Regions from separate parts of the Blautia sp. Marseille-P2398 genome, predicted to be linked through region 3. Evidence: riboswitches for the same ligand, from Rfam matches in the RefSeq annotation. Region 3 holds a riboswitch; each other region holds the start of a gene.
What was found. Region 3 has a riboswitch for cobalamin ahead of ACESZG_RS18175 (ABC transporter substrate-binding protein). Riboswitches for the same ligand answer to the same signal wherever they lie in the genome.
Positions count from the first base shown of each region.

Region 1 (3,286 bases), on a different contig from region 3:
GTATCACTCTTGGATGCATCTGTTTCTTTATTATCTGTGTTTTCTGAATCAGCATCTTTTGCAGTTGTTTCTTCTTTATCAGTGGTTTCTTCTGTTGCCGTATCAGTATCTGTCTTTGCAGCAACCGGGCTTGTACCGATCAGAGTAGCTGAAATAGTAAGTGCTGACATTAATAATGTAAATGAACGTTTCTTCATGATTATTTCTTCTCCCTTATCTTCATATTTTTTATAGTTTTTTCTATCGTGCTGTTCAACCCATCTGCTGCAGAGCAACAGGCTTTTGAACAGGTGATGGCAAATATATTATAGTAATTCCAGAAAATAATGCAATTAAGACAGTTCCTCTGGATCTTTCTCAGATGTGCGCACGTTACTGTGAACGGAATGAACAGAAACGTGCGAACTGTTTGCAGTATTTTATGGAATTGCTATGACTTCTTTTTTTCTTATCATATAATATATCTGCCCGGAAACTTTTGCAAGTTCTCCGGGCAGTTTATCTTGTTTGAACAATATTTTTTATTCAGCGTCAGCCTCTGCAGTATCAGCTGTTGTCTCAGCTGCGTCATCTGCCTGTGCATCGTCTGCACTGTCATCTGTTGCTTTGGCATCAGTATCTTCTGCTGCTGCATCGTCAGATGCTCCAAGAGAATCAATTGCTGCTTTTGTATGAGCCACATACAGATCTTCTACTGCTGCGATTCTTCCAAGACCTGCGATCTGACAGTCAACACTGTCGAAATCACCGGATGCCTCAAACTGAGATTTCCAGGAATCTGCATCATCACCAGCCATATCATTGTTAGCGTGGTCTCCGGCAACAACCATCAGAGGACGAAGGATTACATTCTTGAATCCTGCTTCTTTTACTTTCTCGATAACCTTGTCACATGCTGTGTCTTCCGGTTCTCCCTCTACAGTTCCGATGAAAGCGTTTGTGAATCCAAGATCATCCATCTGTGTCTGCATCTGGTCATAGGTTACGTTAGCTGTATGGGATGTACCATGTCCCATGAATACAAATGCTGTGCCTGCATCTGCTGCTGCTTTCATATCATCAAATCCAGCTTCCTTGCAGGCTTCATCTGTGATCGCCTGAGCAACTGCTTTCTTGTCATCATTGATCACTGTAGCGTCATCACCAACTTCACCGAGCATTGGCTCTGCAATTGCAACAGATTCAAATTTGTCTTTGTATCCATCAATTGCCTCTGTCATTTCATCATATTCTGCACCATGCATCAGATGTGTCGGCTGTACAACAAGATTCTTAACACCGTTAGCTACTGCACGGTCAAGAGCTTGCTGCATATTATCGATTACTTCATCATCTCTTGCCTGTACATGGTTGATGATAATCTGTGCTGTAAATGCACGTCTTACTGACCAGTCCGGATATGCTTTTGCAAGGGCATCCTCGATTCCTTTGATATCCTCTGCACGGCTGTCGTTGAAGGATGTACCAAAACTTACTACAAGAAGTTCATTCTCACCAATCTCATCCTGGTTACGAGGATCATCTTTGGAAGCATCACCTGTGTCACGTCCAAAGTATTCAGGGCTTGCTTCTTCACCTGTTACCAGTTCTTTCTGAGCATCTGTAAGTTTGTCCCATGCTTCTTTTGCTGCTTTGCAGTCTTCGTCAGTTGTGTCTGTTCTTTCCTGAACATAAATCTTATCGATCAGGGCACCAACTTCGTCTGCGGCTTTCTGATCATCATCAGAAGCTTCTGTTGTATCATCAGATGCTTTCTCTGTATCTGCTGCATCTGCATCGTCTGCAGCTGCTTCTGTGTCATCTGCAGCCTCTTCTGTTGCTGCATCATCAGATGCAAAAGCAACTGTACCTGTTGCTGCTGTCATGGAACAGGTCATGGATACTGCCAGTAATAAGGCTAACATGGATTTTCTTTTCATTTCGTTTTTCCTCTTTTATTTCTCGTATTTCCGGACAATTGTATGCACAAAAAAGGCAACTGCATATTCTGCAGCTACCGCCTTCCCATAAATACATGGTTTATATGTACCAGATATATCTGTAATTTCCGATTCTGTCTGATTCATTTAATAAAAGAGCTATGTATCGTTATGAGAATACAGGTTCTGTATACCGCAGACCTTAAATTCTACGCCAAGGCAGTTCTCCTGACTTCGATCATCGCTGTTTCTCCCTTCCCGGTTTCCCAGTGGTTTCTGAAAAGCAGCTCCCATACACAGTGACGGTATCGCTCCGGATTCTCACCGGATTCTCTTTTGCGCATCAAGTACGATGCAACCTTTGCGTTATAACATTGCACATATTCAATTCGGATATTCTTTTTTTATCACATTTTACCAAAAATGTCAATACAATTCGTGTATATTTTCCTTTAATGTTTGGCATTAGTGTTACTGTTCACTCCGTTCACAGTAACGTAGCCAAAATTCATTCCAGATTGCCTGCGGCAATGGAATTTTGGCTTGTATATTATCGCGTTATTCATTACACTTCTGTCAGGGTTTTGAAAAAACAGGTTCTGTTTCCGGTATGGCAGGCTGCACCGATCTGCTCTACTTTAGCAAGGATCGTATCATTGTCGCAATCCAGTGTAAGGGATTTTACAAACTGGAGATGTCCGGATGTGAGTCCCTTCGTCCAGAGTTCATTGCGGCTTCTGCTCCAGTAAGTCATTTTACCTGTTTCAAGAGTGGTATTAAATGCTTCTTCATTCATATACGCCAGCATCAGCACTTCGTTTGTCTGATAATCCTGGGCTATAACAGGTACCATTCCATCACTGTTTAATTTAAAATCAGACCATGCGATGCTGCTTTTTAAATTCACTGTATTTTCCATTTTCTGTCTCCATCTAATTTATTGATTGCCATAAATCATTTCGTAAATTTTCAAATTTTACAAACTGCCCTTGGTAGACAGAATATCTGTGATCCTTGGATCATAGGATGTGGCTGCGTCCAGTGCTTTGGCAAAACTTTTGAACATTGCTTCTGCTACATGGTGATTATTCCCACCTGCCAGAACCCTGATATGAAGATTCATGCCACAGGCATAGGAAATGGCATAGAAGAACTCTTTTACCATTTCCGTAGACATGTCACCGATCCTGTCTGTGGTAAACTCTGCATCCCATACAAAGTAAGGTCTTCCGGACAGATCGATCGCACAGAGCACCAGGGATTCATCCATGGGAAGGATGCAGCTTCCATAGCGCTTAATCCCCTTTTTGTCACCAATTGCTTCTTTTAATGCAGTTCCCAGAACAATTCCTGTATCCTCGATGGTG
Region 1 is NZ_CAXSTD010000003.1:73,672-76,957, reverse strand. It holds gene ACESZG_RS04735 (hypothetical protein) at 1-197, opposite strand, end outside; gene ACESZG_RS04730 (sirohydrochlorin cobaltochelatase) at 522-1,919, opposite strand; cobalamin riboswitch at 2,120-2,297, opposite strand; partial or broken gene hisI (phosphoribosyl-AMP cyclohydrolase) at 2,491-2,817, opposite strand; gene hisB (imidazoleglycerol-phosphate dehydratase HisB) at 2,896-3,286, opposite strand, start outside.
Region 1: another riboswitch for cobalamin. It lies ahead of ACESZG_RS04730 (sirohydrochlorin cobaltochelatase); the one in region 3 lies ahead of ACESZG_RS18175 (ABC transporter substrate-binding protein).

Region 2 (3,286 bases), on a different contig from region 3:
GTGTGTTTGATTTCGAAAGGTGTGGAAACAATTTCACCGAAAGGCCGCATAATAGCAACCACACTTTTACTTTTAGAAACATCGATACCTACTGCGTTCATAAATTGTCACTCCTTAAGATTATTGCAATGGATAAGTACCAGTTTTACTCATTGCCTATTCAATCTACTGTGGTGTGACACGAATGCACCTAAGGTGATTCAACCTGCATAAAACGAACGCTGCGAATGAGGAACTGGTTATCAGTCTGTTTTACGGACGCGAAGTCCAAGGAAGAAAAAGATATCCAATTGCTACCTACATTCTAACAGCTTAAGCAACAAGATGGATAATTCCTTACTGGATGTAAGGGATATTAACCATAAATATATTGTAATAGGAAGAAAGTTATACCAGCCAGTGCAGTCCGCTGTCACCGGAAGTAGGGAAAAGATATGCAGAGCCGTCCAAACGGAAAGAGAGAGGGTTGTACAGAGAGGGAAACAGAACCTATAACGCAGATGCCGTAGGCGCATATAATATCCTGAGAAAATATCACTCCGTATCCGGAGTAAAAAAAGAACTGTCCGTAACCGGACTGAAAACACCGGAAATAATAAAAGTAGCTGTATAGCTCTAAAGAGCAAACAGTAGTGGTGCCATGGATGCACCCTGAAAAAAGGCGGTATCCCGCCTTAATTCAGATGCTCTGGTAACTCAGTTGCCGAGTAATTCACAACAGAGGTGTGGAAGATCATTCCTTTGATTTGTATATTCCGCATTGTGGAGATTCTGTAAAAGAGTGTTTTCTCAGACGTATTCCGGGGATAATAAGGGAAGTAATTATTTGTAATCGGGATATTGACAAATTATGGACAAAATGTTAAGATGGTTTCGTAAAAAACGAATAGCGTTTAGCGCACATGTACAGCTCATTACTACGGTAATGATTGAAGAATCGTTGGGTGAGAATCCCAAACAGGGCTTTCGTCCCTTGTAGTATATTCAGTCTGCAATTCACTGTATTCTTGTAGAAGTATTCATAAGGGATACTTTAATATAAAGGATAGGAGTGGATTCTTGGTTTGTACATTGATATTCCCTGCCGAATCCGGCAGGGATTTTTTTTGCACTTTGATAACAGAATATCGGAAGTAACGTTATCTCTTTATCTTTAGCTTTTGGAAATCCGGTGAGATACCGGTACGGTCTCATCCCCACTGTAATAAGGACGAACACTGCGAAGCCATTGGAAATTATTTCTGAGAAGGGCAGTAAGTAGGTTAGAGTATGTCTGAAAAATACTCTGGAACTTTAAGTCAGGAGACGGACTTTAGTAAAAATAAAAAACAAATATCTGTAGGCATAACGGAGGTTTATTTTTTATACCCTTTCTTATGGAAAACAGGTATCAAACGTGGTCTGAAAAGGCTGCGAAATGATATATTTTGCAGGATAACCTGCAAAAAAATAATACATTTAATTAAGGAGGAAACAAAATGAACATGAAAGTAAGAAAAAGCGTGATTGCATTCTTAATGGCAACAACAATGGTAGGAAGCACAGCAGTACCGGCTATGGCAGATACAGTAACTGCAAAAGTGTCTATAAAGACAACTGGTTTAACAGGAAAAAATAGTGCGTCACCAGACATTGTGCCAGAAAAAGTTGTTACAGTAACAAATTCCAACGGTTCTGTTACTGCACTAGATGTTCTGAAAGCAGTTTCGGGATCTGATACTGAAACAAAAGAGACTTTAAATGGTAAAACTTATCATTATCAAGGAGTTTTAAGTTGGTATGATAGTCAGTATGGAAATTATATTCCAGCTGTTAAAATGGAAAATCATGCTAATAGCGATTTAGGGAAAGTATTTGCAGATGATGGTACAGCAAATAAAACAGCAAACTCTCTTGCTAACGGAAGAGGAAAATATTTCAAATTATCAAATCTTAATACAACAGAAACAGAAAGCATGAAGGTTACAAAAAATTCAACCTGGAACAATATAGTACATAAAACAGATTGGCTTTCTGAGAAAGACTATAATAATTATTCAGGTTGGATGACTATTATTGATGGTAATACAGATAACTTAGGTGTTGATACTGTACTTTCCGACACTAAAGAACACACTGTATGCTTAGATTTTTCTATGATGATGGGATTAGATCTTGGATTTTCCAGTTATGTTCAGCAGGGAGATCAGTGGATTCAGGTTCCGGGTTGGAAATAAAGTAAATTTTAATAGCAAATAAAAAGATGAAGATACTAATGCTTTATAAAGTTTCACTTTATAAAGCATTAGTTCTTCGTCTTTTTCATATTATTTTAATTTTAGGGTGTAAATAGATATGAAGAAAAAGAAAAAAGAAAAAAAAATCTTATATCAGTTAATATTCTCAGCTTTTCTATTATTTAGTAATGCCTATCTTGTAAAAGCTAATTCAGATATATTATCACAAGATTCAACAGGGAAATACTGTATTAATACAGAACAAGATTATTATAATTTTATCGAAAATATACAAAATTATAATAATAAAACGGTTATACTATGTAATGACATTGACATTTCAGATGTTCCAGAAGCAACATCTAGTTTTGGCGGCATATTGAACGGAAAAGGACACACCATTACATATGCTTCAAAAGAAGCAAAAGAAAACATTGCTGTATTTCCTTTTCGTATAAATGACAATGGAATTGTAGAAAATATAAATGTACAAATTGATGAATCATATGCATATAATAGCGAAACAGATGAATTTCAAACTGTCTTTTCGCGATGTGATGGAATTGCAAAAGGAATAACAATTAAAGGAAACGTAACTTGTATTTATGACGATGAAGATACAGATGTTTATATAGGTGCAATCGAGGGAAACGGAACTTTAATGGATTCTTCCATAGCAATAACTTACGATTTGCAGAGTGAAAAAACAATCGAAGAAATAGCTGACGATATTGTTGATAATGATTTATCATTTGAATTTTGTCAATTAGGAACAATTAATACTGGAATAACTTACCAAAATTGTATAGGATATGGACAGTATTCGGAAGCAATAAAGTCATTAGCAGATGAACTGGAACCCAAAATAAAAGATAATACATGGGGATATCTATGTGTTTCATTTACACGAAAAAGTTTTTTTAGTACGTCAGCAAGTGCAACCAATTGTTATTATGATAAAGAAAATATGCCAGACATTAAAATCATGTCTGAATATATTACAAATAGAGATAATAATAAAGAGTTTCCTAATTATGCTGATTTTGGCAAAACTACGTCTGAAATGAAAA
Region 2 is NZ_CAXSTD010000006.1:61,854-65,139, reverse strand. It holds gene ACESZG_RS08575 (IS110 family transposase) at 1-101, opposite strand, end outside; gene ACESZG_RS08570 (hypothetical protein) at 467-613, shown strand; cobalamin riboswitch at 1,120-1,330, shown strand; gene ACESZG_RS08565 (hypothetical protein) at 1,479-2,216, shown strand; gene ACESZG_RS08560 (hypothetical protein) at 2,335-3,286, shown strand, end outside.
Region 2: another riboswitch for cobalamin. It lies ahead of ACESZG_RS08565 (hypothetical protein); the one in region 3 lies ahead of ACESZG_RS18175 (ABC transporter substrate-binding protein).

Region 3 (3,286 bases):
CTGGGAGTTGTTTTTGCAGATTCAGGTTTCAGTATGTATCTGACAGCAGCGGGCGTGGCCAATATTATGAAAAGCATATATCCGGATTTTGACAGAGAGAAATTCCTGCAGCAGTGCAGAAGATTCAATCTGCCCACAGACAAGAAAATCAAAGAATTTTCCACTGGCATGAAAGCAAAGTTTAAAGTACTGGCAGCATTAAGTCATAAGGCAGAACTGCTGATTCTGGATGAGCCCACAGTTGGTCTGGATGTGATTGCCAGGGATGAGGTGCTGAACATGCTGAGAGAATATATGGAAGAAAATGAAAGCAGTTCTATTCTGATCAGTTCGCATATTTCATCAGATCTGGAGAGTCTTTGTGACGATTTTTATATGATCCATGCCGGAAAAATTATTCTTCATGAGGATACAGATGTACTGCTGTCAGATTATGCAGTTCTTAAAGTTTCAGAAGAAGAGTATGAAAAACTGGATCAGCAATACCTTATTAAGATCCGGAAAGAAGCTTATGGATACAGGTGTCTGACAAACCAGAAACAATTTTATATGGAAAATTACCCGGATGTTGTAATTGAGAATGGAAAGATTGATGATCTGGTAGTGATGATGGAGGAACAGGTATGAAGGGATTATTTGTAAAGGATATAGAACTGATGAAACAGCAGAAACAGTTTTTTATCCTGGTTGTTGTAATGGAAGTCATCCTGAATCTGGCAGGAAGCGGGAGTGTCAGTTTTGCTACAGGATATTTTACGATTGTCACAGCAATTTTTGCCATTACGACTATAAGTTATGATGAGTTTGATAATGGTCTTGCGTTTCTTATGACCTTGCCGGTTACCAGAAAACAGTATGTGGCGGAAAAATATCTGCTGGGAGCAGGGCTTACGGCTGTAGCGTGGGGAATTGCAACGATAACGGGAGTAATCTGTAAAGGTGTGGCAGAGCTTCAGGGGTGTCTGAGTGAGACTATCATTGGCAGCCTGATATACATTCCACTGGCACTTCTTATGCTGGCGGTATCGCTCCCGCTTGTAATACATTTTGGAGCGGAAAAAGGACGTTATATTGCAATGGTCATGTGGGCTATTATATTTGCCGTAGTTTATATTCTGATAAAAACAATGGGACTTTCAGCAGACGCAGTCGATGCATGGCTGAATGGACTTAACCGGGGAATGGTATTGGCTGGAGTTGTATTGTTTACAGTAATTGTATATATGGGGTCTTTTGGGATTGGTGTCCGGCTTATGGAGAAGAAAGAATTCTGATGTGTCTCGAATATGGTTGTAATTATAAAAGCAGTGTGCTAAAATTGTATCAGCGTAATTGAATAAGCTGTTAAGTGAACATTATCATATGCAGATTTTGTGTATGGTAATGTGAGAGGGAATCAGGTGAAATGCCTGAACGGTTGCGGCCACTGTATACAGAAAAAAGCGGGATTGTAATATGTCATTGCATAAATATGTGAGAAGGCGGAATCCGGCTGTCAGAGAGTATCTGGAAATATTTCTGATACAACATTCATGAACTGCTGAAGCATGGATGTTGTATCAGTTTTTATTTTATGGGAACTTTCTGTGATCTGTGAGTCAGGAAACCTGCCTGACAGCGTAAAGAAGGAGCTTCCGTAAAAAGTATCCGTTATTTTTATCACTTCTATTTTACTTTTTCTGAAGTCCCATCTTTTCGGTTACACGAACAGGTAAATAACATATACGAAAAGAGAGGAAGTCAAATGAAAAACAGGTATTTATCCACAAGAATCATGGCAATTATGATGGCAGCAGCTATGGCTGTCTCCGCAGCTCCGGCAGCTTTTGCAGCAGAGAGAGCAGACTCTGAGACAATCAAAGAGGACAACCAGCCGGCAGCAGATGCAGACTCTGATACACAGGAAGATGCAGACGCGCAGGATTCAGCAGATGCAGATAAAACAGCAGACGCAGAAGGTACAAAGACAGAATATCCTCTGACCATCACAACCTATGATTATGATGGAAATGAAATCGAAACAACCTATGAAAAGGCACCGGAGAAAGTTCTTGCTGTATATCAGGGAAGCATTGAAACCATGCTTGCACTTGGTCTGGAAGACCGCCTGGTAGCTACAGCAGGTCTTGACAATGAAGTTCCGGATGAACTTAAAGATGCATTTTCAAAAACAAATTATCTTGATGAATTTACCCCATCCCTTGAGACTGTAACGATGTTGGAGCCAGACATGATCTTATCCTGGAGCTCCCTGTTTTCTGATAAAAATCTCGGAAATGTAACAGACTGGATCGACAAAGGCTGCAACACTTATTACAACACAAACACACGCCCTGACGGAGACAGAACTCTGGAAAATGAATTTACAGACATCTTAAATCTTGGAAAGATTTTTGATGTACAGGACAAAGCACAGGCAATCGTAGATGATGCAAAGGCAGTGATCGATAAAACTCTTACAGCAACAGCAGATGTAGAAGAGAAACCAAGCGTAATGGTTCTGGAACCTCTTGGAGAAGATATCACAAACTATGGTGCAAAGAGCCTTGGTGGAGATATGGTAACACAACTGGGTGCGACTCTGGCAAACCCGGATGCTTCTACAGCAGGAAAAGAAGATATCATTGCAGCAAACCCTGATGTGATTTTTGTTGTATACATGCCATATGCAGGTGATGATCCGGAAACTGTAAAAGAAAGCCAGCTTGCCGTTATCAAGGATGACGAAGCACTTCAGAGCCTTGACGCTGTAAAGAACGGTCGTGTTTATCCGATCATGCTCAGTGAAATGTACGCAAGTGCAACACGTACACAGGATGGTATTGAAACTTTCGCAAAAGGATTATATCCGGATGTGAATCTTGACTGATTGAGGACATAACAGTGAAAGAACAGGTTTCACAGACAAAAAAAGGCAGTGTGCTCAGGACATCCATGTATGTGGCAGTTCTTATCGGGCTTGCGGCATTTCTGATTTTTTCCATTCTTGCAGCAATCACTTTTGGAAATGCAGATCTGTCACTGAAAGATGTTTACAGTGTCATTGCATATAAATTGTTTCATATCAAAAGCCTGTCCGCCTATGCAGAAGGCGCAGTTCACGATGTTGTGTGGCTGATCCGGCTGCCCAGAGTCCTGCTGGCTCTGGCAGTTGGAATGGCTCTTTCCGTCTGTGGCGTAGTTATGCAGGCGATTGTCCAGAACCCACTGGCAGATCCGTATGTACTTGGTATTTCATCCGGTGCATCCCTTGGTGCAACACTGGCGATCATGCTTGGAGTTGGTG
Region 3 is NZ_CAXSTD010000024.1:15,404-18,689, forward strand. It holds gene ACESZG_RS18165 (ABC transporter ATP-binding protein) at 1-627, shown strand, start outside; gene ACESZG_RS18170 (ABC-2 transporter permease) at 624-1,274, shown strand; cobalamin riboswitch at 1,350-1,630, shown strand; gene ACESZG_RS18175 (ABC transporter substrate-binding protein) at 1,745-2,869, shown strand; gene ACESZG_RS18180 (iron ABC transporter permease) at 2,884-3,286, shown strand, end outside.